2 regions of the Paracoccus liaowanqingii genome follow, and region 1 is predicted to be linked to the other one. Evidence: riboswitches for the same ligand, from Rfam matches in the RefSeq annotation. Region 1 holds a riboswitch; the other holds the start of a gene.

Region 1 (14,494 bases):
CCCGTAATCCGCCTGCAGCGCCTGCGCCGCAGGAATCAGCGCCCGCAGCCCGAAGGGCAGCGCCATGGCCGCGTTGATCGCCACCGTCACCGGCAGGGCCATCTGCTGCGGGCCGGCCACGTCGCGGAGCAGGAGGAACAGCCCCGTCCCCAGCACCAGCGGCGAGGCGATCAGCGGCAGCATCCCCGCCCCCTCGACCCACCGCCCGGCCCCGCGCGCGATCGCCAGCGCCAGCGCCAGGCAGGCCGAGGCCGACAGCAGCGCCGAGGCGAGCGCCATCCAGACCGAGCGCAGGGCCGCATCCCAGACATCCCCCGGCAGGCCGGGAATGCGCGGCACCCCGGTGGCGATCACCGCCAGCAGCGGCCAGAGGAGGAACGCCGCCGCGCCCGTGATCACAAGCGCATCCGCGCCCCGGCGCCAGCCTGGCGGCCCGGTCACGCCCGGCCCCGCATCCATGCCCGCGCCGAAGGTCGCCGGCACGACGATCCGCCGCGCCAGCGCCAGCGCGCCCACGCACAGCGCGATCTGCACCAGCCCAAGCGCCGCCGCCCGGCCCAGGTCGAAATCGAAGCGGAACGCCTGATAGATGGCCAACTCGACCGTGGTGGCGCCCGGCCCGCCGCCAAGCGCAAGCGCGACGGTGAACGAGGTCAGGCAGACCAGGAACACCGCCAGCCAGACGCCCGGCAGGACCGCGCGCAGCATCGGGCGTTCCAGATGCCGGAAGATGTCGCGGGGGGCGAAATCCAGGCTGGCGGCCAGGCGGAACCGCTCGGACGGGATGGCCTGCCAGCCCTGCAGGATCAGCCGCACCGACAGCGGCAGGTTGAAGAACACATGCGCCAGGATCACCCCCTGCCAGCCATAGATGCCGACTTGGGGCAGGCCCACCGCCTCCAGCGCCTGGTTGATCGCCCCGTTGCGGCCGAAGACCGCGATCAGCCCCATGATCGCCACGATCACCGGCAGCAGGAAGGGCGCGCCTAGCAGCGTGACCAGCACCCCGCGCCCGGCAAAGCGCCGCCGCGCCAGCGCCCGGGCGACGGGGACGGCCAAGGCGGCGGACAGGGTGGCCGACAGCAGCGCCTGCCAGCAGGTGAACCAGACCGCGCGCCAGTCCCATCCGGTCAGCGCCGACAGCCCGCCCGCGCCCCAGGCCACGGCGGCCAGCGTCCCCAGGATCAGCGCGGCAAGGGCTGCGGCGACCGCGTGGCCGGGGCTCAGCGCAGCGCCCGCTGCCATTCGTCCAGCGCGGGCTGGCGCAGCGCCTCGGCCTGATCCTCGTCATAGAACAGGGTCGTGGCGGGGCGCGGCAGGTCGCGCATGACCTGCGGCCAGTCGGCCTGCGGCAGCTTGGCAGGCAGCGACCAGTTGGCCAGCGGGATCGTGGCTTGGAACTCGGGCGTCAGGATCCAGTCCATGAAGGCCTGCGCCAGGTCAGGCTGGTCGGTTCCGGCGACCTGCGCGGCCAGCTCGGCCATCAGGTAATGCCCCTCGGGAAAGATCGCGGCGACCTTGGTCGCGTCATCCTCGGCGGCGATGTGATAGGCGGGCGAGGTGGTGAAGGACAGCACCATGTCGGCCTCGCCATCGGTGAACAGGCCATAGGCCTCGGACCAGCCGCGCGTCACCGTCAGGATCTTGGGCGCCAGCTTCTCCCACGCGGCGCCGGCCTCGTCGCCATAGACCTGCTTGACCCACAACAGCAGCGCCAGCCCCGAGATCGAGCTGCGTGGGTCCTGGATCACGATCTGCAGATCGTCGGGCGCGTCCAGCAGCTCGGCAAAGCTGGCGGGCGGGGTCTCCAGCCGGGTCGCGTCATAGACGAAGGCCGTCTCACTCCAGTTGTAGGGCAGGAAGACGGGATCGGTCCAATCGACCGGCAGCGACATGTCGGAGGTGTCCTGCCCATGCGGCGCGAAGAGGCCCGAGGCCCGCGCCCGCGCCGTCACGTCGGTGTTCAGGCCGAAGACCACGTCGGCCTGCGTCCCCTCGCCCTCCATCAGGATGCGGGGCAGGATGTCGCCGGTCACGAATTGCAGGTCGCAGTCGCAGATCGCCTCGAACCCCTGTTCGATCGCGGGGCCGGGGCCCCATTCGCTGGCGACATAATCGCTGGCATAGACGGTCAGCACGCGGTCCTGCGCGATGGCGGGGCCCGCCACCAGCAGCGCGGGGATCAGGAAAAATCTCATGTCGCCTCCTTGTTTCATCAGTGAAAGAAGGGACATGCCGCACCTTCCCTCCGCCGGGCCTAGCCGGATCAGGTTCAACGGGTCCGCTGTCGCGTCTCAGCCCTAATGGGCGCCCCGAGGTGCCCTTGAATGTAGGCATTTCACCGACCCGCGCAAGCGGCTAGAACGTCCATCATGACACAGGACCCCCACGACCCGCCGACGCCCATGATGGCGCAATATCTGGCGATCCGCGCGGCCAATCCCGGCGCGCTGCTGTTCTATCGCATGGGCGATTTCTACGAGATGTTCTTCGACGACGCGGTCGCCGCCGCCAGCGCACTGGACATCGCCCTGACCAAGCGCGGCACGCATGAGGGCCAGCCCATCCCCATGTGCGGCGTGCCGGTCCATGCGTCCGAGGGGTATCTGCTGACGCTGATCCGCAAGGGGTTCCGCGTGGCCATCGCCGAGCAGATGGAGGACCCCGCCGAGGCCCGCAAGCGCGGGTCCAAATCCGTGGTCGCCCGCGACGTGGTGCGGCTGGTGACGCCCGGCACCCTGACCGAGGAATCCCTGCTGGAGGCGCGGCGCCACAACTATCTTGCCGCCTTCGCCCAGGTGCGCGACGAGGGCGCGCTGGCCTGGGTCGACATCTCGACCGGGGCGTTTCAGGTCATGGACTGCCCCCTGCCCCGGCTGGCGCCCGAACTGGCGCGCCTGGCCCCGCGCGAGGTTCTGGCCTGCGACCGGGGCTTGGACGAGGTGGTCGGCGATGCCGGCGCCGCGCTGACAGACCTGCATGCCAGCGCCTTCGACAGCGGGGCGGGGGCGCGGCGGCTCTGCGCCCTCTACGGCGTGGAGACGCTGGACGGGTTCGGCCAGTTCTCGCGCCCCGAACTGGCGGCGATGGGCGCCATCGTCGATTATCTGGACATGACCCAAAAGGGCAAGCTGCCCCTTCTGTGCCCTCCGGTCCGCGAAAAGGCCGGGGGCGCGATGCAGATCGATGCGGCCACCCGGCGCAATCTGGAACTGACGCAGGCGCTGTCGGGCGGGCGAGACGGCTCGCTGCTGTCGGCCATCGACCGCACCGTGACCGCGCCGGGCGCGCGGCTGCTGGAACGCCGCATCAGCGCGCCGTCGCGCGATCTGGCGCTGATCCACGCGCGTCATGATGCGGTGGCGGGGCTGGCGGGCGATCCGCGCCTGATGGCCGACCTGCGCACGGCCCTGGCCCGCGTGCCCGACATGGACCGCGCCCTGTCGCGGCTGGCGCTGGACCGGGGCGGGCCGCGCGATCTGGCTGCGATCCGCGCCGGGCTGACCCAAGGCGCGACCATCGCCGCCCGCCTTCCCGACGACGCGCCGGACATCCTGCGCGCAGCCGCCGCTGATCTGACCGGCCATGAGGACCTGATCGACCTGCTGGACGCGGCGCTGGTGGCCGAGCCGCCTTTGCTGGCCCGCGACGGCGGCTTCGTGGCCGAGGGTCATGACGAGGATCTGGACCAGACCCGCCGCCTGCGCGACGAGGGGCGCGGCGTCATCGCCGGGATGCAGGCGGATTATGCGGCGTTGGCCGGGGTGCCCAGCCTCAAGATCAAGCACAACAACGTGCTGGGCTATTTCATCGAGACGACCGCCACCCATGCCGACCGCATGCGGACCGAGCCGTTGAACCAGACCTTCATCCACCGCCAGACCACCGCCAACCAGATCCGCTTCACCACGGTCGAGCTGTCGGAACTGGAAACCCGCATCCTGAACGCCCGAGACCGCGTGCTGGAGATCGAGCGCGGCGTCTTCGACCGCCTGCGTGCCGCCGTGCTGGAGGGCGCCGGACCCATCGGGCAGGCCGCCCGCGCGCTGGCCGAGATCGACCTGGCCGCCGCTTTCGCCGATCTCGCCTCGGGCGAGGGCTGGGTGCGGCCGCGCGTCGATGACAGCCGGGCCTTCGTGATCACGGGCGGGCGGCATCCGGTCGTGGAACGCGCCCTGCGGCGCAAGGCGGACAGCTTTGTCGCCAATGACTGTGACCTGACGACGGGGACGACCCCCGCGATTTGGCTGCTGACCGGTCCCAACATGGCGGGCAAATCGACCTTCCTGCGCCAGAACGCGCTGATCGCGGTGCTGGCGCAGGCGGGGGCCTTCGTGCCCGCCCGGGCGGCGCATCTCGGGCTGGTCAGCCAGCTGTTTTCCCGCGTCGGCGCGGCGGACGATCTGGCGCGGGGCCGGTCCACCTTCATGGTCGAGATGGTGGAGACCGCCGCGATCCTACATCAGGCCGACGACCGCGCGCTGGTCATTCTGGACGAGATCGGGCGCGGCACCTCGACCTGGGACGGGCTGTCGATTGCCTGGGCGGTGATGGAGCATCTGCACGGGCTGAACCGCTGCCGCGCCCTGTTTGCCACCCATTATCACGAGATGACCGCCCTGTCGGCAAAATTGGACGGGGTCGAGAACGCCACCGTCACTGTCCGCGAATGGGAGGGCGAGGTGATCTTTCTGCACGAGGTCGTCAAGGGCGCCGCCGATCGCAGCTATGGCGTGCAGGTGGCCAAGCTGGCGGGGCTGCCCGCCAGCGTGGTGGACCGTGCCCGCACCGTGCTGGACGCGCTGGAAAAGGGCGAACGTCAGGGCGCCAGCCGCCCCGCCGCGCTGATCGACGACCTGCCGCTGTTTCGCACAGCCCCCCCGCCACCTGCGCCGAAATCGTCAGTGCTGGACGCGCGGATGAAAGCGGTGCATCCCGACACTCTGACGCCCCGCGAGGCGCTGGACCTGATCTATGAGCTGAAATCCCTGACCGAGGAGACCATCCGATGAGCTACAACACCTTCGGTCGCGAGTTTCGCTTCACCACCTGGGGCGAAAGCCACGGACCCGCCCTTGGCGCGACAGTCGATGGCGTGCCCCCGGGCGTGCCCCTGTCCGAGGACTTCATCCAGCGCTTCATGGACCGTCGCCGCCCCGGCACCTCCAAGCACACCACGCAGCGGCGCGAGGAGGACCGGGTCCGCATCCTGTCCGGCACCTACGAGGGGATGACCACCGGCACCCCCGTCCAGCTGATGATCGAGAACACCGACCAGCGGTCCAAGGATTACGGCGACATCGCCGCCAGCTTCCGCCCCGGCCATGCCGACATCACCTATCACCTGAAATACGGGCTGCGTGATCCGCGCGGCGGGGGCCGGTCAAGCGCGCGCGAGACGGCGGCGCGGGTCGCGGCAGGCGCGGTGGCGCAGGCGGTGCTGGGCGCTCTGCTCCCCGATCTGGCGATCACCGGCTACATGGTGCAGATGGGCGCGCTGCATCTGGACCGCGCGCGAACCGACCTGTCGGCCATCGACGACAACCCGTTCTTCCTGCCCGATGCCACTGCCGTGCAGGCCTGGTCGGACTATCTGGACGGCATCCGCAAGGATCAGAACAGCGTTGGCGCCGCGATCGAGGTGCTGGTGCAGGGCTGCCCGCCGGGCCTCGGCGCCCCGGTCTATGCGAAGCTTGACACCGATCTGGCCGCCGCGATGATGTCGATCAACGCCGTCAAGGGCGTCGAGATCGGCGAGGGCATGGGGTCCGCCGCCCTGACCGGCGTGGCCAATGCCGACGAGATCCGCATGGGGCCCGACGGGCCTGAGTTCCTGTCCAACCATGCGGGCGGCATCCTGGGCGGGATCTCGACCGGGCAGGACATCGTGGTGCGGTTCTCGATCAAGCCCACCAGCTCGATCACCACCCCGCGCCGGTCGATCACCACGCGCGGCGACGAGATCGAGGTGATCACCAAGGGCCGCCACGATCCCTGCGTGGGCATCCGCGCCGTCCCGGTGGCCGAGGCGATGGCGGCCTGCGTGATCCTGGACCACCTGCTGATGGACCGCGCCCAGACCGGCGGCGTCCGCGGCCGGATCGGGGCCGATCAGGCGGGCTGACCTGCCAGGAAGGCCTCGACCTCGGCCCGGGTCGGGATCGCGTCGCCCGCACCGGCCCGCGTGACCTTCAGCGCGGCGGCGGCCGAGGCCAGGCGCAGCGCCGCCGGAATGTCGGCGCCGCCGTCCAGCCCGGCGGCGAAATACCCCGCGAAGGTGTCCCCCGCCGCGGTCGTGTCCACCGGCGCGACCCGGAAGGCGGGCTGGTGATGAACCTGACCCGTCGCAAGGTCGCGATACTCGGCACCCTCCGATCCGCGCGTGATCAGCAGGCCCTGCACCGGCAGATCGCCCGGCACGCCCGCGAACAGCTGCTGCGCCTCGCCCGCATTCATCGCCAGGATGGTGACATGGGCCAGCACGGCGCGCACCGCGTCCAGATCGAACGGCGCGGCGGAATAGATGACCCGCGCGCCCCGCGCCTGCGCCGCCTGCGCGGCGGCGACCTGGCCGTTCGTCTCGTTCTGGATCAGCAGCGTGTCCGCGGGACCCATCGCCGACAGGCTGCGGGCCAGCGCGCCCTCGTCGAGGGCGCGATTCGCGCCGGGATGGATGACGATGGCGTTCTCGGCATCGCGGTCCAGAAGGATCACGGCATGGCCGGTCACCTCACCCGCCAGCCGGGCGATGCCCGTCCCGTCGACGCCAGCCGCCGCCATCCGCTCCGCGACCCAGGGATCGCCCGCGCCCATCGCGCCCAGGTGATGCGTCACCGCCCCCGCCCGGGCCGCGGCGATCGACTGGTTCGCGCCCTTGCCGCCCAAGCCCTGCGCATAGGCGCGAGAGGCCAGCGTCTCTCCGGGCCGGGGCAGGCTGTCCAGGTGATAGACGTGGTCGATGTTGATCGAGCCCAGGTTCCAGATCGCCATATCCGCCTCCGCAATGTCGGGCGCCATGTGACCGGGGGCGTGCGGGCTTGTCCAGATGCGAAAGGACGCGCCCGGTGCGGGGCGCGTCCTTGTCAGGCTGTCGATGTGATCGCGGTGGCGATCAGCGGTGCAGCGGCTTGCCCTTGTGCGGCGCCCAGAGGCGCTTGTTGACCAGATACAGAAGCACGGTCAGCACCAGCAGGAACAGCACGGCGACCAGACCCACGGACTTGCGGTCCATCAGCTTGGGCTCGGCCGTCCACATCAGGAAGGCGGACACGTCCATCGACATCTGGTCCACGGTGGCGGGCGTGCCGTCCTCGAAGGTGACCTGATCGTCCGACAGGGGGGCGGCCATGCTGATCCAGCCGCCCGGGAAGGCGGTGTTCTCGTGCAGCAGCGTGCCCGCCTGTTCTTGGTCCTCGCCCGTGTAGCTGGTCAGCAGGGCGTGGATGTATTCCGGACCGCCCATCCCGCGGATGAACTGGTTGATCCCCAGGCCGTAGGGCCCGTGGAACCCGGCGCGCGCCTTGGCCATCAGGGACAGGTCGGGACCCATGCCCATGCCCGACACCGTCGGGAAATGGTCGGTGATCTCGCGATCACGCTCCTCGCCGATGCTCTCGTCGAAGACGGGCAGCAGGTTGGTGGCATAGGCACGCACCTGATCCTCGGGCAGGCCGGGGCCGCCGTCATCGCTCAGCGTGCGGATCGGCACATAGCGCAGACCGTGGCAGGCCGAGCAGACCTCGGTATAGACCTGCAGCCCGCGCTGCAGCTGGAACTGGTCGAACGATCCGAACGGTCCCTCGAACGAGAAGTCCACATCCTCGATATGGCCTCCCTCGCCTGCGGCCATCGCGGCACCCGACAGGCCAAGCGCCGTGACGGCAGCGATCGCAAAAGCTTTCAGCATGATCTTGGGTCCTCTCATTCGGCCGGCTGCGTCAGACTGGTCCCACCAGTATTCGGCGAGTAATGTTCGTTGTAATCCTCCTCGATGGTCGCGGGCATCGGGTCGGGCTTCTCGATGACACCCAGAAGCGGCAGGATGACCAGGAAGTAGGCGAACCAGTAGGCCGAGGCCGCCAGCGCGATGTAGGGATAGATCCCCTCGGCCGGCATGGCACCCACCCACATCAGGATCATGAAGTCGGCGGCCAGCAGCCAGAACCACCACTTGAACTGCGGGCGATAGCGGCCCGAGCGCACGCGGCTGGTGTCCAGCCAGGGGGCCAGCGCCATCACGACGATCGCGCCGAACATGGCCAGCACGCCGAAGAACTTGGCGTCGACGATGCCGAAGGTCACGAAGTCGACCAGCTGGACCAGCCACACCTCGGCATCGAAGGCCCGCAGGATGGCGTAGAAGGGCAGGAAGTACCATTCCGGCACGATATGCGCGGGCGTCGCCAGGGCGTTCGCCTCGATATAGTTGTCGGGGTGGCCGAGATAGTTGGGCATGAAGCCGACGATGGCGAAGAAGATCGCCAGGATCAGCGCCAGCGCGAACAGGTCCTTCATGACGAAGTAGGGCCAGAAGGGCAGCGTGTCCTTGGCGGCCTCTTCCTTCGAGGTGCGACGCACCTCGATGCCGGTCGGGTTGTTGTTGCCGGTCGAGTGGAAGGCCCAGATATGGACGATCACCAGGCCCGCGATGATGAAGGGCAGCAGGTAGTGCAGCGAGAAGAAGCGGTTCAGCGTCGCGTTGCCGACCGCCGGTCCGCCCAGCAGCCAGGCCTGCAGCGTCTCACCCACGCCCGGCACCGCGCCGAAGAGGCCGGTGATCACGGTCGCGCCCCAGAAGGACATCTGGCCCCAGGGCAGCACGTAGCCCATGAAGGCGGTGGCCATCATCAGGATGTAGATCAGCATGCCGATGATCCACGTGACCTCGCGCGGCGCCTTGTAGCTGCCGTAGTAGAGGCTGCGGAAGATGTGCAGATAGACGGCCACGAAGAACAGCGAGGCGCCGTTCATGTGGATGTAGCGCAGCATGTAGCCGCCGTTGACGTTGCGCATGATATGCTCGACGCTGGCGAAGGCCATGTCGACATGCGGCGTGTAGTGCATCACCAGGACGATGCCGGTGATGATCTGCAGCGCCAGACAGAAGACCAGGACGATGCCCCAGATCCACATCCAGTTCAGGTTCTTGGGCGTGGGGATCATCAGCGTGTCGTACATGATCCCGGCCACGGGCAGGCGGCGGTGCAGCCAGCGCTCGAACCCGGACTTGGGCTCGTAATGGTCGTGCGGAATTCCGGCCATGATAACCCTCCTTAACCCAGCTGGATGGTGGTGTCGTTGATGAACGACGCCAGCGGAATGTGCATGTTCTGGGGTGCGGGACCCCGGCGGATCCGGCCAGCGGTGTCGTAGTGGCTGCCGTGGCAGGGGCAGAACCAGCCGCCGAAGTCGCCGGCGCCGTCACCGATCGGCACGCAGCCCAGATGGGTGCAGACGCCGATCTGGACCAGCCATTCGCCGGTCTCGTCCAGCGCGCGGTTCGCATCCGTGGCAGGCGCCGCGGCGTCGGGCAGGTTCGGGTTCTGGGCGTTCTGGTCGGGCAGGTCGTTCAGTTCGACCGCGCGGCCGGCCTCGATCTCCTCGGGCGTGCGGCGCCGGATGAACACGGGCTTGCCCAGGAACAGGACAGTGATCTGCGATCCTGGCCCCACGCCGCTGACATCGATCTGGATCGAGGCCAGGGCCTGGACGTCGGCCGACGGATTCATCTGGTTCACAAGCGTCCAGGCGGCGGCCCCGGCGGCCACCGTGCCTGCGCCCGCCGTGGCATAATAGAGGAAATCCCTCCGGGTGCCTACGTGGTCATCTGCGTGGGACACGGGTCATACTCCAATTCGGGCCGAAAGTGCAGGCCGATACGACATTCCGGGCCACGTCCGAACGCAGCCTTCGCGGAGGCGGTTCTAGCTCTCAATTCCCCGTCAGTCCAGATGATAAGCCGCCGCAGGGAGACGCATATCGACGCATCTGTCTGATTCCGGCAACGCGCGGGGCCCTGCCGCGCCCTTGGGACGGCGCGCGACACAGGGTCGGCCGCACGGCTAGGGATCACAGCAAGCCTTCGGCGCGAAAGCTGAGTTCGCGCGACTTGCCGATGATCAGGTGGTCGTGGATGGTGATTCCCATGCTGTCGGCCGCCTGCGCGATGCGGGCGGTCATCGAGATGTCGCTGTCCGAGGGGGTGGGATCGCCCGAGGGATGGTTGTGGACCAGGATCAGCGCCGAGGCGTTCACCTCGAGCGCGCGACGGATGATCTCGCGCGGATAGACCGGCACATGGTCGACGGTGCCGCGGCCCAGTTCCTCGTCCGCGATCAGGACGTTCTTGCGGTCCAGATACAGCACCCGGAATTGCTCGATCTCGCGATGCGCCATCTCGGTATGGCAATAGTCCAGCAGCGACTGCCAGCTGGACAGGACCGGGCGGTGCATGATGCGGGCGCGGGCCAGGCGCCGGGCGGCGGCCTCGACGATCTTCAGTTCGGTGATGACCGCCTTCCCGACGCCGTCCACCGCCTGCAGCCGTGCGGGCGGGGCGGTCACCACTCGGTTGAAATCACCGAAGATCTCGATCAGGCGCCGGGCCAGCGGCTTGACGTCCTGGCGCGGGATGGCGCGGAACAGGACCAGTTCCAGCAGCTCGTAATCGGGCATGGCCTCCGGGCCGCCCTGCAGGAACCGGTCCCGCAACCGGGCGCGGTGATCGGCCAGATACGAGGGCGCGGCCTTGCCCGCGGTCGCGGGAGGCGCCACGGCCACGTCGTCGGCGGCCGGGGCGAACAGGGGAAGGGGCATTTCGCCAAAGGATCGATTCGGGTCCATGCCCGCAGCATGATCCCGAATCCCTGAAGAAAGGGTTAAGCGCCTAGCGCGTCATCCCGTCCCAGAAGCTTTTCACCTTGTCGAAGAAGCTGTCCGATTGCGGGCTGTTGTCGGCCTTGACCGCCTCGAACTCGCGCAGCAGCTCGCGCTGGCGGGGGGTCAGGTTGACGGGGGTCTCGACGGTCAGCTCGATCAGCATGTCGCCGAAATCGCCGCCCGCGCCGGGACCGTGGCGCAGGGGCGGCATGCCCTTGTTGCGCAGGCGCATTTGGCGGCCGGTCTGGCTGCCCACCGGCACCTTGACCCGCGCGCGTCCGCCGTCGATCGTCGGCACCTCGACCTCGCCGCCCAAGGCGGCGGTGGCCATGCTGACCGGCACCTGGCAGGCCAGCATCTTGCCGTCGCGCAGGAAGATCGCGTGATCACGCACCTCGACGAAGATGTACAGATCGCCGGTCGGCCCGCCGCGCAGGCCCGCCTCGCCCTCTCCCGCCAGCCGGATCCGGGTGCCGGTCTCGACGCCCGCCGGAATGTTCACCGACAGCGCGCGGTCATGTTCGGTTCGGCCCGCGCCGTGGCAGACCCGGCAGGGGTTCTTGACGATCTGGCCCGCGCCGCCGCAGGTCGGACAGGTGCGTTCGACGGTGAAGAACCCCTGCTGCGCCCGCACCTTGCCCATGCCGGCGCAGGTCGGACAGCCGGCGGGCTGCGTGGCGCCCTCGGCCCCCGTCCCGCTGCAGGATTCGCAGGCGACCGAGCCGCGCACGGTGATCGGCTTCTGCACGCCAGCATAGGCCTCTTCCAGCGAGACCTGCAGGTTGTAGCGGAGGTCCTGCCCACGCTGCGCCCGGCTGCGTCCGCCACCCCCGGCCGCGCCGCGGCGGCCCATCATGTCGCCGAACAGATCCTCGAAGACATCCGCGAAGGCCGCGCCGAAGTCGCCGGGATGGCCGCCGCGGGCACCGCCGCCGCCGCCCATGCCGCCTTCGAAGGCCGCATGGCCGAAACGGTCATAGGCAGATTTCTTCTGGTCGTCCTTGAGGCAGTCGTACGCCTCGTTCACTTCCTTGAAGCGCGACTCGGCGGTCGCGTCATCCTGGTTGCGATCGGGGTGAAGCTCCTTGGCCTTGACCCGATAGGCCTTCTTGATCTCGTCCGCTCCGGCGCCGCGCGTGACCCCGAGCACTTCGTAATAGCACCGCTTGCTCATGTGTCGTCCTGTTCAGCTGTCCCACGAAACAGGCCGGCCCGCGACGGGCCGGCCCCTTTCCGGAAAGCGGCCCCGATCAGCCGCGCTTCTTGTCGTCGCCGAGATCCTCGAAATCGGCATCCACGATGTCGTCGTCGACATCGCGCGGGGCGTCGCCCTCGTCGCGGCCGGTCTCTTCGCCCGAGGCCTGCGCCTTGTAGATCGCCTCGCCCAGACGCATAGAGGCGTCCATGACGTTCTGGATGCCCGAGCGGATCTTGCCCGAGTCCTCGGACTTCAGCGATTCCTCAAGCGCGCCCACGGCCAGTTCGATTGCCTCGACGGTCGAGCTATCGACCTTGTCGCCATGGTCGGACAGCGATTTCTTGGTCGAGTGGATCAGGCTTTCGGCCTGGTTCTTGGCCTCGACCAGTTCGCGGCGGCCCTTGTCCGATTCGGCGTTGGCCTCGGCATCCTTCACCATCCGCTCGATATCCTCGTCGGTCAGACCGCCCGAGGCCTGGATGGTGATGTTCTGCTCCTTGCCGGTGCCCTTGTCCTTGGCGCTGACGGACACGATGCCGTTGGCGTCGATGTCGAAGGTCACCTCGATCTGCGGCATGCCGCGCGGCGCGGGCGGAATGTCCTCAAGGTTGAACTGGCCCAGCATCTTGTTGTCGGCCGCCATCTCGCGCTCGCCTTGGAAGACGCGGATGGTCACCGCGCCCTGGTTGTCCTCGGCGGTCGAGAAGATCTGGCTCTTCTTGGTCGGGATCGTGGTGTTGCGGTCGATCAGGCGGGTGAAGACGCCACCCAAGGTCTCGATCCCCAGGGACAGAGGGGTCACGTCCAGCAGCACGACGTCCTTGACGTCACCCTGCAACACGCCGGCCTGGATGGCGGCGCCCAGAGCCACGACCTCATCCGGGTTCACGCCCTTGTGGGGCTCCTTGCCGAAGAACTCGGTCACCTCGGCCACGACCTTGGGCATGCGGGTCATGCCGCCGACCAGGACGACCTCGTCGATGTCGCCCTTGGAGCAGCCGGCATCCTTCAGCGCGTCCTGGACGGGCTTCATGGTGCGCTTGATCAGGTCCGACACCAGGCTTTCCAGCTTGGCGCGGGTCAGCTTGACGACCAGATGCAGCGGGGTGCCGCTGTTCTTGTCCATGCTGATGAAGGGCTGGTTGATCTCGGTCTGGCTGGAGGAGGACAGCTCGATCTTGGCCTTCTCGGCGGCCTCCTTCAGGCGCTGGAGGGCCATCTTGTCCTTGGACAGATCGACGCCGTGTTCCTTTTTGAACTCGTCGGCCAGATAGTTCACGATCCGCATGTCGAAGTCTTCGCCACCCAGGAAGGTGTCGCCGTTCGTGGACTTCACCTCGAACAGGCCGTCGTCGATTTCCAGGATGGTGATGTCGAAGGTCCCGCCGCCGAGGTCGTAGACCGCGATCGTCTTGGTTTCCTTCTTGTCCAGACCGTATGCCAGTGCGGCTGCGGTCGGCTCGTTGATGATGCGCAGCACCTCCAGACCGGCGATCTTGCCGGCATCCTTGGTGGCTTGGCGTTGGGCGTCGTTGAAATAGGCCGGAACGGTGATCACGGCCTGGGTCACGGTCTCGCCCAGATAGCTTTCGGCGGTCTCCTTCATCTTCTGAAGGATCATCGCGCTGACCTGCGCGGGGGAATACTTCTCGCCCTGAACCTCGACCCAGGCATCGCCGTTTCCGCCATCCGCGATGGTGAAGGGGACCATCTTGCGGTCCTTCTCGACGGCCTCGTCGCCCATGCGGCGCCCGATCAGGCGCTTGACGGCAAAGACGGTGTTGGTCGGGTTGGTCACGGCCTGACGCTTGGCAGGCTGGCCGACCAGACGCTCGCCATCCGTGAAGCCCACGATGGACGGGGTGGTGCGTGCGCCTTCGCTGTTCTCGATGACCTTCGGCTGGCTGCCGTCCATGATCGCGACGCAGCTGTTGGTGGTGCCGAGGTCGATGCCGATGACTTTGGACATGTGTGTGTAACCTTTCTTGCGGCGATATTTGAGGCGTCGGGTCCGTTGCGGCCCCCGCAGCCCGATCCCTGGGTAAAAACCGGCCCGAGGGCTTCGGACCGCTTCGGGGGTGTATATAGGGATGCAATTCGGCCCCGCAAGCACTGCCGATGTGCAAAATCAGCGGACAAGCGCCCCGGAATGCGCCGAATACAGGGCGACCGTTACTGCCCCGCGCTCCAGCTGAGGGATTCGTATTTGCGCGTGGTGAAGTTGATCAGAAGACCGATCATCAGAAGCCCGATGGCGCAGTACATCGGATAGAACAGGAAAGTCCGGTGCGGCGAATAGTTGATGAACAGGTAGCCGCGTTCCTGGTCGATCAGATGGAACAGGGGGTTCCACGAGAACCAGGGAAGCATGAAGCCGGGCAGGGCATTTGCGACGAACATCTTGCCGGAGAAGATCAT
Region 2 (14,494 bases), 1.2 Mb from region 1:
AGTCGGTCTGGAAGACCTCGCGGGCCATGCGGGCGGTGGTGACGGCCTCGCGTGCGGTGTGGCATCCGGCGGTGTTGGGCAACACGCGCAGGCCCATCCCCCGGATCAGATCCCAGAAGGCCTGGCCCCCTCCGGCCTCGCGCCGCAGCGACACGGTGGCGACCGAGGCGCCGCTGGCCCGGAACGCCGCCTCCATGATGGTGGGCGAGGGGTATTGCGCCGTCCCGAGCATCATCGCGCCGGGCAGGGTCACGCCATAGAAATCGCGCATCCGCTCAGCCCCCCTGCATGGGGGCCAGCACTTCCAGCCGGTCGCCATCGCGCAGCGGCTGCTCCGCGCGGGCGGCCGAGGGCAGGAACTCGCCGTTCAACGCGGTGGCGACGCGGGCCTCCCCCCAGCCCAGTTCCGACAGCGCGCCCGCGACGGTGGTGGCGGCGATGTCGCGGGGGTCTCCGTTGACCTCAATCCTCATGGATCAGCTCTCCCTTGGTTCCGGTGGTCAGGTAATCGGCGGCCTGAGCGGCCAGCGCGGGCGCCATCAGATAGCCGTGGCGAAAAAGGCCGTTCAGATGGATCACCCGGCCCCGCAGGGTCACGCGGGGGATGTTGTCGGGGAAGGCCGGGCGCAGGTCGGTCCCCAGCTCGATCACCGAGCTTTCGGCAAAACGCGGATCCAGCGCATAGGCCGCCGACAGCAATTCCAGAACGGATCGCGCGGTGACGGGCGCGCGCGAGGCGCTTTCGATCTGCGTGGCGCCCAGCATGAACAGGCCGCCCGCGCGCGGCACGATATACAGCGGATGGCGCGGGTGCAGCAGGCGGACGGGCCGTGTCAGGGTGATCTCGGGCGCGTGCAGGACGATCATCTCGCCCCGCACGCCGCGCAGGCCGGGCAGGGCGGCTGTCAGCCCGCGCGCGTCGATCACCGGGCCGGGAATGTCGGCGGGATCGGCCTCGGCGCGTTCGACGGTGACGCCCCGGGCGGCCAGTGCGGCCAGCAGGTCGGCCAGCGCGCGTCGGGGGTCCAGATGCGCCTCGTCGGGGAAATGCAGGCCCTGCCGGGGGGGCAGGTCGGGTTCCAGCGCGGCGCTGTCGCAGGTCCGGTGGCCGGTGGCGCGGCGGGCAAAGCGCGCCAGCTCGGACCGGTCGCGGTCCAGCGCCAGGACCAGCGTGCCGAGGCGGGTGACCGGGGTGACCGCCGCCCATGCGTTGGCGGCGTCCGCGCCGAGGCGCGTGATGACGGGCTCCGCCGTTACCCCCTCGCACCAGGGCGCCAGCATGCCGCCCGCCCACCAGGAACAGCCATGCGGCCCCGGCGGGCCGTTGCGGTCCAGGATGCGCGGCGTGACACCGCGCCCCAGCAGCTCGTGTGCGGCAAAGAGGCCCGCCACCCCGGCGCCGATGATGGTGACGTCAGACATGGGCCCAGACCGCATGGAAATGATGCACCGGCCCGTGGCCCGAGCCAACGCGCAGCCCGTCCGCCGCCGCGATGGCGCGCTGCAGATAGCCATGCGCAAGGGCGACCGCCTCGGGCAGGTCCAGCCCTCGGGCCAGCCCCGTGGCGATGGCCGCCGACAGGGTGCAGCCGGTGCCGTGGGTGTTGCGGGTGGCCTGCCGGGGGGCGGTCAGGCGGGTGATCCCTTGCGCCGTGATCAGAAGATCGGTGCAGACCGGCCCCGCCGCATGGCCGCCCTTCATCAGCACCGCCCGCGCGCCCAGGGCCCGCAGCGCCGCGCCCTGTTCGGCCATCTGCGCCTCGGTCGTGGCGGGGGAGGTGTCCAGCAGGCGCGCGGCCTCGGGCAGGTTCGGGGTCAGCAGGGTGGCGCGGGGCAGCAGCAGGTCGCGCAGCGTGGCGATGGCATCGTCGGGCAGCAGCGTGTCGCCGGACTTGGCGACCATCACCGGGTCCAGCACCAGCGGCAGATCGCGGCCCCGCAGCCCCTCGGCCACGGTCGCGATGGCGCGGGCGTCGCCCAGCATGCCCAGCTTGACCGCGCGGATGTCCAGATCGTCGAAGACCGCGGCCATCTGCGCCGCGATCATCGCGGGGCTGGCGGGTTCGATCAACGTGACAGTGCGGGTGTTCTGGGCGGTCAGCGCGGTGATCACGCTGGCGCCGTAGCAGCCGAGCGCCGAGAAGGTTTTGAGATCCGCCTGGATCCCCGCGCCGCCCCCGGAATCAGAGCCTGCGATGGTCAGGGCAATGGCTGTGGTCACGTCGTCCCCTTCGGTTGGCCCGACGGGTCGTGAGCGGACAAAGGGGGGCGAGGACGACAGGCCGACCCCGGGGGGCCGCACGCATCTGCACCGTTCCCTCCGCCGGTATGACCCGGATCAGGTTCGATGGGTTGGCTTGCAGCCTCTCAGCCCCTGAACGGGACACCCCAACGGTTTGCACGAATCAGGCTAGCCGCGCCCGGCCCGCCGCGCAAGGGGTGTTCAGGCCGCGGTCAGCCCGGCCAGATGCAGGGCCATCCCGGCCAGGGCCGCGCCCGCCAGCAAAGCGCCCATGCCCGCGCGGAAGCGCAGCGCGGCCAGCAGCGCCAGCGCCGACAGCCCCGCCGCCGCCGGGTCCAGCGAGGACCAGACCGGCAGCTCGACCTGCACGGGACCGGCCTGCAGCGGCCGGGTCTGGCGCCAGATCAGGTGGAGGGCGAACCACAGGCCCAGGTTCAGGATCACCCCCACCACTGCCGCCGTCACCGCCCGCAGCGCGCCCGCCAGACGGGCATTGGCGCGCAGACGCTCCATGTAGGGGGCGCCGAGGAAGATCCAGGCAAAGCAGGGCGCGAAGGTCACCCAGGTGGCCAGCAGCCCGCCAAGCGTCGCCGCCCCCAGGGGATTGGCCCAGCCCGCCTCGCGCAGGGCCGCCAGGAAGCCCACGAACTGCAGCACCATGATCAGCGGGCCCGGGGTCGTCTCGGCCATGCCCAGCCCGTCGAGCATCTCGGCCGGGGTCAGCCAGGCCAGGGGGCCTGCGGCCTCCTGCGCGACCCAGGCCAGAACCGCATAGGCGCCGCCGAAGGTCAGGACGGCCAGCTTCGAGAAGAAGACCGCGATCTCGGTGAAGACGCTGCCGGGGGCCAGGACCAGCAGGGCCGCCACGGGTGCCAGCCACAGCGCCAGCGCCCAGACCGCCGCGATGCGGGCGGCGCGGGCATCGGTCCGGTCATCGGGGCGGGGCAGGGCGGCCGGGTCCGGAGGCGCCGTGCGCAGCGCCACGGCGCCGATCAGCGCCGCCCCCGCGATGACCAGCGGAAAGGGCGCGTCCAGCGCGAACAGCGCCAGGAACGCCACCAGCGCCAGCCCGCGCAGGCCCGGCCCGGGCAGGGCGCGGCCCGCCAGCCGGATCACCGCCTGCACCACCAGCGCCAGCACAGCGGCCTTGAGGCCGAAGAACAGCCCCTCGATCGCGGGCACGTCGCCCAGGGTTATATAGATCCAGGACAGCGCCATGATCGACAGCGCGCCGGGCAGGATGAACAGCACGCCTGCGATCAGCGCGCCGCGCACGCCTCCTGTCAGCCAGCCGACATAGGTGGCCAGCTGCTGCGCCTCGGGGCCGGGCAGCAGCATGCAGAAGTTCAGCGCGTGCAGGAAGCGGGGCTCGTCGATCCAGCGCTGCTCGTCGACCAGGATGCGGTGCATGACCGCGATCTGGCCCGCAGGCCCGCCGAAGGACAGGGCGGCGATGCGGGCCCAGACCCAAAAGGACTGGTGCAGCGTGGGCATGGCGGTCGGCATGGCGGTCCCCTGTCACTGGCGGCCTTGGTGGCGGGCGGGGCGCGGCGCGTCAAGCGCGCGGGGGCGATTTTGGTGGCGATGTCATGGGGCTGTCACTACACCCGGACCCAGGAAGAGTGGCAGGGGACGGCCGATGGACAAGCGCGGGTTGGAGATGACGGTGCTGATGACGCCCGACATGGCGAATTTCAGCGGCAAGGTGCATGGCGGGGCGCTGCTGGCGCTTCTGGACCGGGTGGCCTATGCCTGCGCCTCGCGCTGGTCGGGGGAATATGCGGTGACCCTTTCCGTCGATCAGGTGACCTTCAAGGAGCCGATCCACGTGGGCGAGCTGGTCACCTTCCGCGCCAGCGTGAACCACACCGGCCGCACCTCGATGGAGATCGGCATCCGCGTCGAGGCCGAGAACATCCGCAACGGCACCCGCCGCCACACCAACTCGTGCTATTTCACCATGGTGGCCGTGAACGCGGACGGCCATCCCGTCCCCGTGCCGCGCCCCGAGCCGCGCGACGACGTGGACACCCGCCGCTGGCGGGCCGCCGAGATCCGCCGCACGATGCGCCGCGAGATCGCCGCCCGGCAGGAGGCCGCGCGCACCGCCTCCTGACCCCGGACAGGTGATTGGCTGTGGACTTTCCCCGGCCAAGGGTTTAGGGCACCGCCTTTGGCCCCAGACTGTCCGGGGCGGCGGGTGCAGGGTGGGCCGGTCGCAGCGACGAGAGGTGCCACTCATCGGGTGTCGGCAACCGCTTTGGCACCCCCGCATTTGGCGAATCACATGACCGAACTGAATATCCCCGCACCGTTGCAGGCGGCGTTGGCCGACAAGGGCTACGAGTCCCTGACCAGCGTGCAATCCGCCGTCTTGGCGCCCGAGGCGCAGGGCCGCGACGTGCTGGTCTCGGCCCAGACCGGGTCGGGCAAGACCGTGGCCTTCGGCCTGGCCATCGGCGCGGACCTTCTGGACGACGCGGGCCAGATGCTGCAGGGCATGCAGCCCCTGGCGCTGGCCATCGCGCCGACCCGCGAGCTGGCCCTGCAGGTCGCACGCGAGCTGGAGTGGCTCTATGCCGGGACCGGCGCGCAGATCGCCACCTGCGTCGGCGGCATGGATTATCGCAACGAGAAGCGCGCCCTGCAGCGCGGCGCGCAGATCGTCGTCGGCACGCCGGGCCGCCTGCGCGACCATATCGACCGCGGCAGCCTGGATCTGACCGACCTGCGGGCCGCGATCCTGGACGAGGCCGACGAGATGCTGGACCTGGGCTTCCGCGAGGACCTGGAGTTCATCCTGGGCGCCGCGCCGGTCGAGCGCCGCACGCTGATGTTCTCGGCCACCGTGCCGCAGGCGATCGAGAAGCTGGCCCGCGACTTCCAGCGCGACGCGCTGCGCATCGCCGCCATGGGCGAGGCGCGCCAGCACGGCGACATCGCCTATCGCGCCTACACCGTGACCGCCCGCGACCGCGAGCCCGCGATCTTCAACCTGCTGCGCATCCACGAGGCGCCCAATGCCATCGTCTTCTGCAAGACGCGGGCCAACGTGAACCACCTGCTGGCGCGCATGTCGAACCGGGGCTTCAAATGCGTGGCCCTGTCGGGCGAGCTGTCCCAGCAGGAACGCACCCATGCGCTGCAGGCGCTGCGCGACGGGCGCGCCCGCGTCTGCATCGCGACCGACGTGGCGGCGCGCGGCATCGACCTTCCGGGGCTGGAACTGGTGATCCATGCCGATCTGCCGACCAATCCCGACACGCTGCTGCACCGCTCGGGCCGCACGGGCCGCGCGGGGTCCAAGGGGATCTCGGCGCTGATCGTGCCGTCCGCCGACTATCGCCGCGCGCAGCGGCTGATGCAGAACGCCAAGGTGACCGCCGAATGGCTGGACGCCCCCACCGCCGACGAGGTCCGCGCCCGTGACGACCAGCGCATGCTGGATCATCCCGGGCTGACCGAGCCCGCGGGCGACGACGCCCCGCTGGCTGCGCAGCTCTTGGAGCAGTTCAGCGCCGAGCAGGTCGCCGTGGCGTTCCTCAAGATGTGGCGCGAAGGCCGCCCCGCCGCCGAGGAACTGTCCGAGGCGCATGCCCCGCCGGCGCCGATGGCGCCGCGCCCGCAGCGCGAGTTCGGCCCCTCGGTCTGGTTCACGCTGTCGGTCGGCCATTCGGGCCGCGCCGAGGCGCGCTGGCTGCTGCCCAAGGTCTGCGATGCGGGCGGGATCACCCGCGACGGCATCGGCGCGATCCGCGTCAAGCAGGACCTGTCCTATATCCAGATCGCCGCCGAGCAGGCCGACCGCTTCGGCGACTTCATGGAGATCACCCCCGAGGTGACCATGCGCCGGATGGAGGGCGAGCCCGATCTGGACGCGCAGCCCGAACGCGCGCCCCGCGCGCCGCGCGGCGAGACCCGGACGGACAACCGGTCGGAAGGGCGCAAGCCCGCGCCCCGTGCCAAGCCCGCAGCGGCGGATGGCGACCACCAGAGCCGCGTGAAGGCCGCCCGCGGCGGATGGGTGCCCGATGACGCCGCCGCCGCAGAGCCGCGCGAGACCGGCCCGCACCCGGCGGTGAAGGCGTGGAAGAAGAAATCCTCGGCCGACGCGGGCAAGCCCGCTTGGGCCAAGGGCAAGCCGCGCAGCACCGACAAGCCCTCGGCGCCCAAGGCCCATCGCAAGGGGCCGCGTCAGCCCGGCTGATCGCGGCCTGCCTGCCGGACCGGAGATCTGCCTGAAATACAGGCAGGCGTCCGGGCCGGCCCCTCGTTGTCACAGGTGATCGCGCCCGAAGCCCCGACAGGGGTTTCGGGCGCGGCGCGTTGGGGACATGAAATGTCGCAATTGATGTTGCCAGCCGGGCAGGGCGCCGCTTAACCTGATCCTGCGCTGAACAACCAACGACAACAGGGAGAGCGCCCTTTGCTGGACGACCGCCACGGCGACGCCTTCGTCGCCTTCGAGCATGTGCAAAAAAGCTATGACGGCCAGACGCTTGTCGTGAAGGACCTGAACCTGTCCATCGGCAAGGGAGAGTTCCTGACCATGCTGGGGCCGTCGGGATCGGGCAAGACCACCTGCCTGATGATGCTGGCCGGCTTCGAGACCGCCACCCACGGAGAGATCCGCCTGGACGGCCGCCCGATCAACCAGGTGCCCCCCCACAAGCGCGGCATCGGCATGGTGTTCCAGAATTATGCGCTGTTCCCGCACATGACCGTGGGCGAGAACCTGGCCTTTCCGCTGGAGGTGCGGGGCATGTCCTCGGCCGAACGCAACACCCGCATCGCCCGGGCGCTGGACATGGTGCAGATGGGCAAGTTCACCAACCGCCGCCCCGCGCAGCTGTCGGGTGGCCAGCAGCAGCGCATCGCGCTGGCCCGCGCGCTGGTCTTCGATCCGGAACTGGTGCTGATGGACGAACCCCTGGGCGCGCTGGACAAGCAGCTGCGCGAGCATATGCAGTTCGAGATCAAGCACCTGCACGAACAACTTGGAATCACCGTCGTCTATGTGACCCACGACCAGGGCGAGGCGCTGACCATGTCGGACCGCATCGCCGTCTTCAACGACGGGCGCATCCAGCAACTGGCCCCGCCCGCGTCGCTCTACGAGGCGCCCGAGAACAGCTTCGTCGCGGGCTTCATCGGCGAGAACAACGCCCTTCCCGGCACCATCGAGCGGCTGGAGGGCGACAAGGCGCTGGTGCGGCTGGACGGCGGCGGGGTGATCGACGCCACCGCGGTCAACATCCGCGAGACGGGCCAGCGCACCACCGTCTCGATCCGCCCCGAGCGGGTCGAGTTCAAGCCCGAGATGATGTCCGAGGGCGCCCACACGATCGAGGCCCAGGTGCTGCAGGTCGTCTACATGGGCGACATCCTGCGCGCCCGGCTGAAGGTCGCGGGCAGCGACAACTTCGTCATGAAGATGCGCAACACGATCGGCCAGACGCGGCTGGAGCCGGGTCAGGCGATCCGCATCGGCTGGCACCCGCAGGATGCCCGCGCGCTCGATCCCGTCTGATCGCGGCCCGCCGCCCCAAGGCTCGGCCCCCGGGGCCGGGCCGTCGTCCGAAACCCTGCCCGGCCCCCGTGCCGCACCCGATTTCCAGCTGGAGTACATGATGAAACGACTTCTGACCCTCGGCACGGCCCTCGGCCTCGTCTCCGGCCCGGCCCTGGCCGATGTGAACCTGCTGTCCTGGGGCGGTGCCTATGGCAACAGCCACCTGGAGGCCTATGCCAAGCCCTTCACCGCCGAGACCGGCATCGCCGTGGTCATGTCGGATGCCGACAACCCCGCCACGCCCATCAAGGCGCAGGTCGAGGCCGGCAATGTCAGCATCGATGTGGCCTCGGTCGAATATGCCGATGCGGTGCGGCTGTGCGACGAGGGCGCGCTGGAGGTGATCGACCCCGCCATCCTGCTGCCCGCCGAGGACGGCACCGCGGCGATGGACGATTTCATCGAGGGCGCGGTGACCGAATGCTTCGTGGGCACCGACGTCTATTCGATGGTGCTGGCCTTCAACGACGAGCAGTTCCCCGATGCCAAGCCCGCCAGCCCGGCGGATTTCTTCGACATCGAGGGCTTTCCCGGCAAGCGCACGATGCGCAACGGCGCCAAGTTCAATTTGGAACTGGCGCTGATGGCCGATGGCGTGCCCGCGGCCGAGGTCTATGAGGTGCTGGCCACCCCCGAGGGCGTGGATCGCGCCTTCGCGAAACTGGACACGATCAAGGACGAGGTCATCTGGTGGGAGGCGGGCGCCCAGCCCCCGCAGCTGCTGGCGGATGGCGAGGTCAGCATGGCCTATGCCTTCAACGGCCGCATCTTCAACGCGGCGCAGGCCGACGGCCAGCCCTTCGAGATCATCTGGGACGGCCAGATCTACGAGATGGAAGGCTGGGTGATCCCCGCAGGCGCCCCGAACCTGGAGGAGGCGCTGGAATTCGTGGCCTGGTCCACCGCCCCCGCGCCGCAGGCCCGGGCCGCCGAGTTCATCAGCTATGGCCCGCCGCGCCGGTCCGCCGCCGCGATGGTCGGCAATATCGAAGGCACCGAGGAGCCGATGGGCCCGAACCTGCCCACATCGGAGGCGAACATGGGCGCCGCGCTGGCCTCGGACCTGGAGTTCTGGGTCGACCGCGATGCCGAGCTGAACGAGCGCTTCAACAGCTGGCTGGCCAGCTGATCCCCTTGGGGTTCGGGCGATCCGTCGCCCGGCCCCCGCCCCCTCTGGGGGCCAATCACAACGGGCGCAAATGCCCGATCCAACCAACCGGGAGTTCTGTTCATGAAAACCACCCTGATCCTGTCGACCGCGCTCAGTGGCCTTGCCTTCGGCGCCACCGCGCAGGAGCTGAACGTTGTCTCGTGGGGCGGCGCCTACGAGGTGAGCCAGGTCGAGGCCTATAACAAGCCCTTCACCGCCGAGACGGGCATCACCGTCAACATGATCGCCGCCGACAACCCCGCCACGCCGCTGCGCGCGCAGGTCGAGGCGGGGAATGTCACCGGCGACGTCTTCGACATCGAGGTCTCGGACGCGATCCGCCTGTGCGACGAGGGCGCGCTGGTCGAGATCGACCCCGCGATGCTGCCCGCCGCCCCCGACGGCACGCCCGCCGCCGACGACTTCGTGCCCGGCGCGCTGCAGGACTGCGCGGTGGCCAACATCGTCTGGGGCACGGTCATCGCCTACAATACCACCAAGTTCGAGGGCGAGGCGCCGACCACGGCCGCCGACTTCTTCGACACCGAGACCTATCCCGGCCAGCGCGGCCTGCCGCGCAACCCCAAGCGCACGCTGTACCTGGCGCTGATCGCCGACGGGGCCGCCGCCGACGAGGTCTATGACCTGTTGGCCACCGACGAGGGCGTCGACCGCGCCTTTGCGAAACTGGACACGATCAAGGACCAGACCGTCTGGTGGGAGGCCGGCGCCCAGCCCGTGCAGCTGCTGGCGGATGGCGAGGTCACCATGACCACCGCCTACAATGGCCGCGTCTTTGACGCGATGGTGGCCGAGGACCAGCCCTTCGAGATCATCTGGGACGGGCAGTACATGGACATGGACATGTTCGTGATCCCGGTCGATGCCCCGAATCCGGAAGCGGCGATGGAATACCTGAAGTTCGCCACCGACACGCAGCGGCTGGCCGATCAGGCGCGCTACATCGCCTATGGTCCGGCGCGGATGTCCTCGGCCTCGCTGGTCGGGCTGTATCAGGACGACGAGACCGAGATGGCGCCGCACATGCCCACCAGCCCCGCGGCGCTGGAGAACGCCGTGCTGGACGACCCGGAATTCTGGGCCGACCATGCCGCCGAGCTGACCGAGCGGTTCAACAGCTGGCTCGCCTCCTCCTGATCCGAAACGCCGCCGCCCCGTCCGTCGATCGGATCCGGGGTGGCGGCCCTGACTGCCGGGGACGACATGGCGAACGCCGCACTTGATCCACATGCCGCCATCGCCACCACCGCATCCGGGGTGGGGTCGGGGCTCTTGACCACCGAGGACGGCAAGCCGCTGGCGCGCGCGCTGGTGCGCAGCCAGCGCCGCGCCCGCAAGCGGGCCTTCCTGCTGGTGCTGCCGCTGCTGGTCTTCATCCTGGTCACCTTCGTGGTGCCGATCGGGCAGATGCTGACGCGGTCCTTCCACAATGACGGCTTCTCGGCCAACATGCCGCAGGTCTCGGCGTGGTTCGCCGAAACGGAGCGCGGCACGCCCCCGGACGAGGCCGCCTGGACGGCCTTGGCCACCGACTTGGTCGCCAGCGCGGATGCGCGCAGCATCGGCGTGGTGGGCACGCGGATCAACTATGACATGCCGGGCACGCGGTCGCTGTTCACCTCGACCGGCCGCCAGGTGCGCGGCGGGATGGAGCCGCCCTATCAGGCCAACCTGCTGGAGATCAACGAGGACTGGGGCGACCCGCGCCTGTGGTCGGTCATGCGCGAGGCCTCGACCCCGCTGACCGCGAACTTCTACCTGGCCTCGATGGACCGCACCCGCGACGAGACCGGCGCGATCCAGCAGGTCGAGGAACAGCAGCGCATCTATGCGACGCTGTTCTGGCGCACCTTCTGGCTGTCGGCGGTGATCACCGCCCTGACCTTCATCCTGGGCTTTCCCATCGCGCATCTGCTGGCGACGCTGCCGATGCGCCGCTCGAACCTGCTGATGATCCTGGTGCTGCTGCCCTTCTGGACCTCGCTTCTGGTGCGCACGACCAGCTGGATGGTGCTTCTGCAGCAGCAGGGCGTGGTCAACGACATCCTGGTCTGGCTGGGCGTGATCGGCGGCAGCCAGCGGCTGCAGATGATCTACAACCAGACCGGCACGATTATCGCGATGACGCATATCCTGCTGCCCTTCATGATCCTGCCGCTGTACTCGGTGATGCGGACGATCAACCCGACCTATGTGCGCGCCGCGCGCAGCCTGGGAGCGACCAGCTGGACGGCGTTCCGCCGGGTCTATTTCCCGCAGACCCTGCCGGGACTGGGGGCGGGCGCGATGCTGGTCTTCATCCTGGCGGTCGGATACTACATCACCCCCGCGCTGGTCGGCGGATCCTCGGGGATGCTGATCTCCAACATGATCGCCCAGCATATGACCGGCACGCTGAACTGGTCGATGGCCGCGGCGCTGGCCGCCCTGCTCTTGGGCGCGGTGCTGGTCCTCTACTGGGTCTATGACCGCCTCGTCGGCGTCGACAACCTGAAACTGGGATAGGCGAATGGCACTTCCAAGCTATGCATCACCGCTGGAGCGCGTCTGGCATTACGCCTATCTGGCCGGCTGCGCGGCGATCTTCTTCTTCCTCATCGCGCCCATCGTGGTCATCATCCCGCTGAGCTTCAACGCCGAGCCCTATTTCACCTTCACCGACCGGATGCTGGAGTTCGACCCCGAGGGCTACAGCACCCGCTGGTATTCCAGCCTGCTGACCTTCGGCATGCAGGACCCCGAGGCCACGGGCTGGGCCTTCTGGTCGGATGCCTGGGCCAATGCGAACTGGGTCAAGGCAGCCAAGAACTCGATCATCATCGGGGTCTGCTCGACCATCGTGGCGACCGGGCTGGGGACGCTGGCGGCGCTTGGCCTGTCGCGCCCCGAGATGCCCTATCGCCGGGCGATCATGGCGATCCTGATCTCTCCGATGATCGTGCCGCTGATCATCACCGCGACGGGGATGTTCTTCTTCTATTCGAACCCCTGCGAGCTGCTGACCCTGGTGGGTCTGGATCCGCAATGCGGGCGGCTGGCGGGCAGCTATCTGGGGGTGATCCTGGCCCATGCGACCTTGGGCATCCCCTTCGTCATCATCACCGTGACCGCGACGCTGGTGGGGTTCGACCAGTCGCTGAACCGCGCGGCGGCCAGCCTGGGGGCCAATCCGCGCACGACCTTCTTCAAGGTGACCATGCCCCTGATCCTGCCGGGCGTGGTGTCGGGGGCGCTGTTCGCCTTCGTCACCTCGTTCGACGAGGTGGTGGCGGTGCTGTTCATCGCCGGCCCCGATCAGCAGACCATCCCCCGCCAGATGTGGAACGGCATCCGCGAGCAGATCAGCCCGGCCATCCTTGCGGTGGCCACGCTGCTGGTGATCTTCTCGATCGCGCTTCTGACCACGGTCGAGCTGCTGCGCCGCCGGTCCGAGCGCATCCGGGGCGTCACGCCGCGATGACCGAGGCGACGCGCGGGCCGATGACCTTGGACGAGCTGGAGGACGCGGCGGCGCGTCCTGCCCCGCCCGCCTATCCGGCGATCACCCGGGCCGAGCGCGCGCATGGCCGCCGCCTGGCCGCCATCCACGACATGTACCGGGCCGAATTGGACGGGGTTGCGCGCCTTCTGTCCCAGATCCGGGCGCGCGTGGCCCAGCCCGGGGAACTGGCGCCCGCGCTGGCGGGCACGCAGCTGGCGCGCAATATGGCGATGTTCGGCACCGCCTGCGGGCGCGATTGCGCGCTGCTGCAGAACCATCACGACATCGAGGAGCAGTGGATGTTCCCCGCGCTGTCCTCGGCCGGGGGGGCGGCGCTGGCCCCGGTGATCGCGCGGCTGATGGCCGAGCATCGGCTGATCCACGCGCTGATCGGCGATCTGCACCAAGCCGCCGAGGCGCTGGTCGCGGATCCCGGCGCGGCGGCCTTTGCCCGCTGCGCCGAGGGCTTTGCGGCGCTGGACCGGGCCATCCGGTCGCATTTCGGATATGAGGAGACGGTGCTGGAGGAGCCCCTGGGGGCGTTGCGGGTGCCGATCTGAGGGGGTCCTTGCGTCCCGCGACGGCGGGGGGCCAGCCCCGTCGCCGGCTGGTCCTCGGACCAGTGGCGCACCAGCCGGCGACCCCCCGGGATATTTTCGCCAAGATGAAAGGCGTTTCGGGTCAGGGCAGGATCGCGAGCCACATCCAGATCGTCAGGGTCGAGAGGGCGGTGGCGATCAGGACGCTGGAGGCGGCGACGCGGCGGGCGGCGCCGTAGATGTTGGCGAAGAGATAGGCGTTCACGCCCGGCGCCATCGACGCGGTCAGCACCGCCGAGCGCATCCCGTCGCGGTCGAGGCCCAGGAGGTGGCCGGTGGCGAAGGTGATGGCGGGATGGAGGACCAGCGCGCAGGCGCAGCAGAGCGCGATGGCCCCCATGTCGCCCTCGGGACGGTAGCGGAAGAGGACGCCCCCCAGCCCGAAGAGCGCCGCCGGCAGGGCCGAGCGCGCGATCATGTCGGCCGCGTCCCAGACCCCCTGCGGCAGCACCAGCCCCGCCTGCGTCAGCAGGTTGATGGTCAGGCCCGACAGGATGCCGATGACCAGCGCGGTGCGCAGCACGCCGGACAGGGCGCGCAGCGAGATGCGCCCGACCGACAGGCCCGAGCCGCGGGCGCGGGTGAACTCCATCACCGTGATCCCGAAAGTGTAGAGCAGCGGCGAATGCAGGGCGATGATCGCCCAGTTGCCGTCCAGCGCCTCGGGCCCGTAGGCGCGTTCGGTGATCGGGATGCCCAAGAGCAGGCTGTTCGAGAAGAGGCAGACGAAGCCGATCGCCACGCAATCCATCGGCGGCCGGTGGAACAGGTAGCGCGCCCCCGCCCAGCCCAGCCCGAAGCCCGCGAAGGCGCCCAGATAGAAGGGGATCAGCAGCTGCGCGCGGAACTCGGTCCCCAGGTCCAGACGGGACATCGACACGCAGAGCAGCATCGGCACGGCGAAGTTCTGGGCATAGCTCATCAGCCCGTCCACGGCGGTCGGGCCGAACCAGCCGCGCCACGCGACCAGATAGCCGAACCCCACCACCAGGAAGATCGGCAGGATGATCGTGAAGAGCGCGCTCATGCGGCGGGGGGAAGGTCGGGGGTCAGGGCGGTGGTGACGATCTGCAGCCCGTCATGGGCGGGGGTGACATGGGCGGGCGTCGTGGCAGCGATGGTGGCGTAGTCCATCTCGATATGCATGTTGGTCAGGATGGCCCGCGGGCTGCGCGAGCGGGCGATCCAGTCCAGGGCCAGCGCCAGATGGGCGTGGCTGGGATGGGGCTGGGGGCGCAGCGCGTCGCAGATGAAGACCGGCGCATCCTGGATCAGCGGCCAGGCGGCCTCGGGGATGGCCGAGACGTCGGGCAGGTAGACGAGGCCGCCGATGCGGAAGCCCAGGGCCGTGATCTCTCCGTGCTGGACGCGGAAGGGGATCAGGGCGACGGGGCCGCCGGGGCCGTCGACGGTGATGCGCCCGGTGATC

What was found. A riboswitch is a leader RNA that binds a small molecule or an ion and turns the genes downstream of it on or off. The one in region 1 is predicted to bind thiamine pyrophosphate.
Region 2: another riboswitch for thiamine pyrophosphate. It lies ahead of thiD (bifunctional hydroxymethylpyrimidine kinase/phosphomethylpyrimidine kinase); the one in region 1 lies ahead of E4191_RS14695 (thiamine ABC transporter substrate-binding protein).

The regions. Positions count from the first base shown of each region.
Region 1 is NZ_CP038439.1:3,038,595-3,053,088, forward strand. It holds gene E4191_RS14690 (ABC transporter permease family protein) at 1-1,245, opposite strand, end outside; gene E4191_RS14695 (thiamine ABC transporter substrate-binding protein) at 1,224-2,198, opposite strand; TPP riboswitch at 2,227-2,325, opposite strand; gene mutS (DNA mismatch repair protein MutS) at 2,373-5,012, shown strand; gene aroC (chorismate synthase) at 5,009-6,124, shown strand; gene E4191_RS14710 (ribokinase) at 6,112-6,990, opposite strand; gene E4191_RS14715 (cytochrome c1) at 7,112-7,906, opposite strand; gene petB (cytochrome b) at 7,921-9,261, opposite strand; gene petA (ubiquinol-cytochrome c reductase iron-sulfur subunit) at 9,273-9,839, opposite strand; gene radC (RadC family protein) at 10,069-10,842, opposite strand; gene dnaJ (molecular chaperone DnaJ) at 10,886-12,052, opposite strand; gene dnaK (molecular chaperone DnaK) at 12,129-14,045, opposite strand; gene E4191_RS14745 (ABC transporter permease) at 14,249-14,494, opposite strand, start outside.
Region 2 is NZ_CP038439.1:944,233-958,726, forward strand. It holds gene E4191_RS04510 (thiazole synthase) at 1-271, opposite strand, end outside; gene thiS (sulfur carrier protein ThiS) at 276-473, opposite strand; gene E4191_RS04520 (FAD-dependent oxidoreductase) at 463-1,422, opposite strand; gene thiD (bifunctional hydroxymethylpyrimidine kinase/phosphomethylpyrimidine kinase) at 1,415-2,221, opposite strand; TPP riboswitch at 2,299-2,401, opposite strand; gene chrA (chromate efflux transporter) at 2,444-3,748, opposite strand; gene E4191_RS04535 (acyl-CoA thioesterase) at 3,882-4,358, shown strand; gene E4191_RS04540 (DEAD/DEAH box helicase) at 4,530-6,449, shown strand; gene E4191_RS04545 (ABC transporter ATP-binding protein) at 6,669-7,772, shown strand; gene E4191_RS04550 (ABC transporter substrate-binding protein) at 7,873-8,943, shown strand; gene E4191_RS04555 (ABC transporter substrate-binding protein) at 9,046-10,122, shown strand; gene E4191_RS04560 (ABC transporter permease) at 10,189-11,490, shown strand; gene E4191_RS04565 (ABC transporter permease) at 11,495-12,445, shown strand; gene E4191_RS04570 (hemerythrin domain-containing protein) at 12,442-13,026, shown strand; gene E4191_RS04575 (AEC family transporter) at 13,148-14,092, opposite strand; gene E4191_RS04580 (MBL fold metallo-hydrolase) at 14,089-14,494, opposite strand, start outside.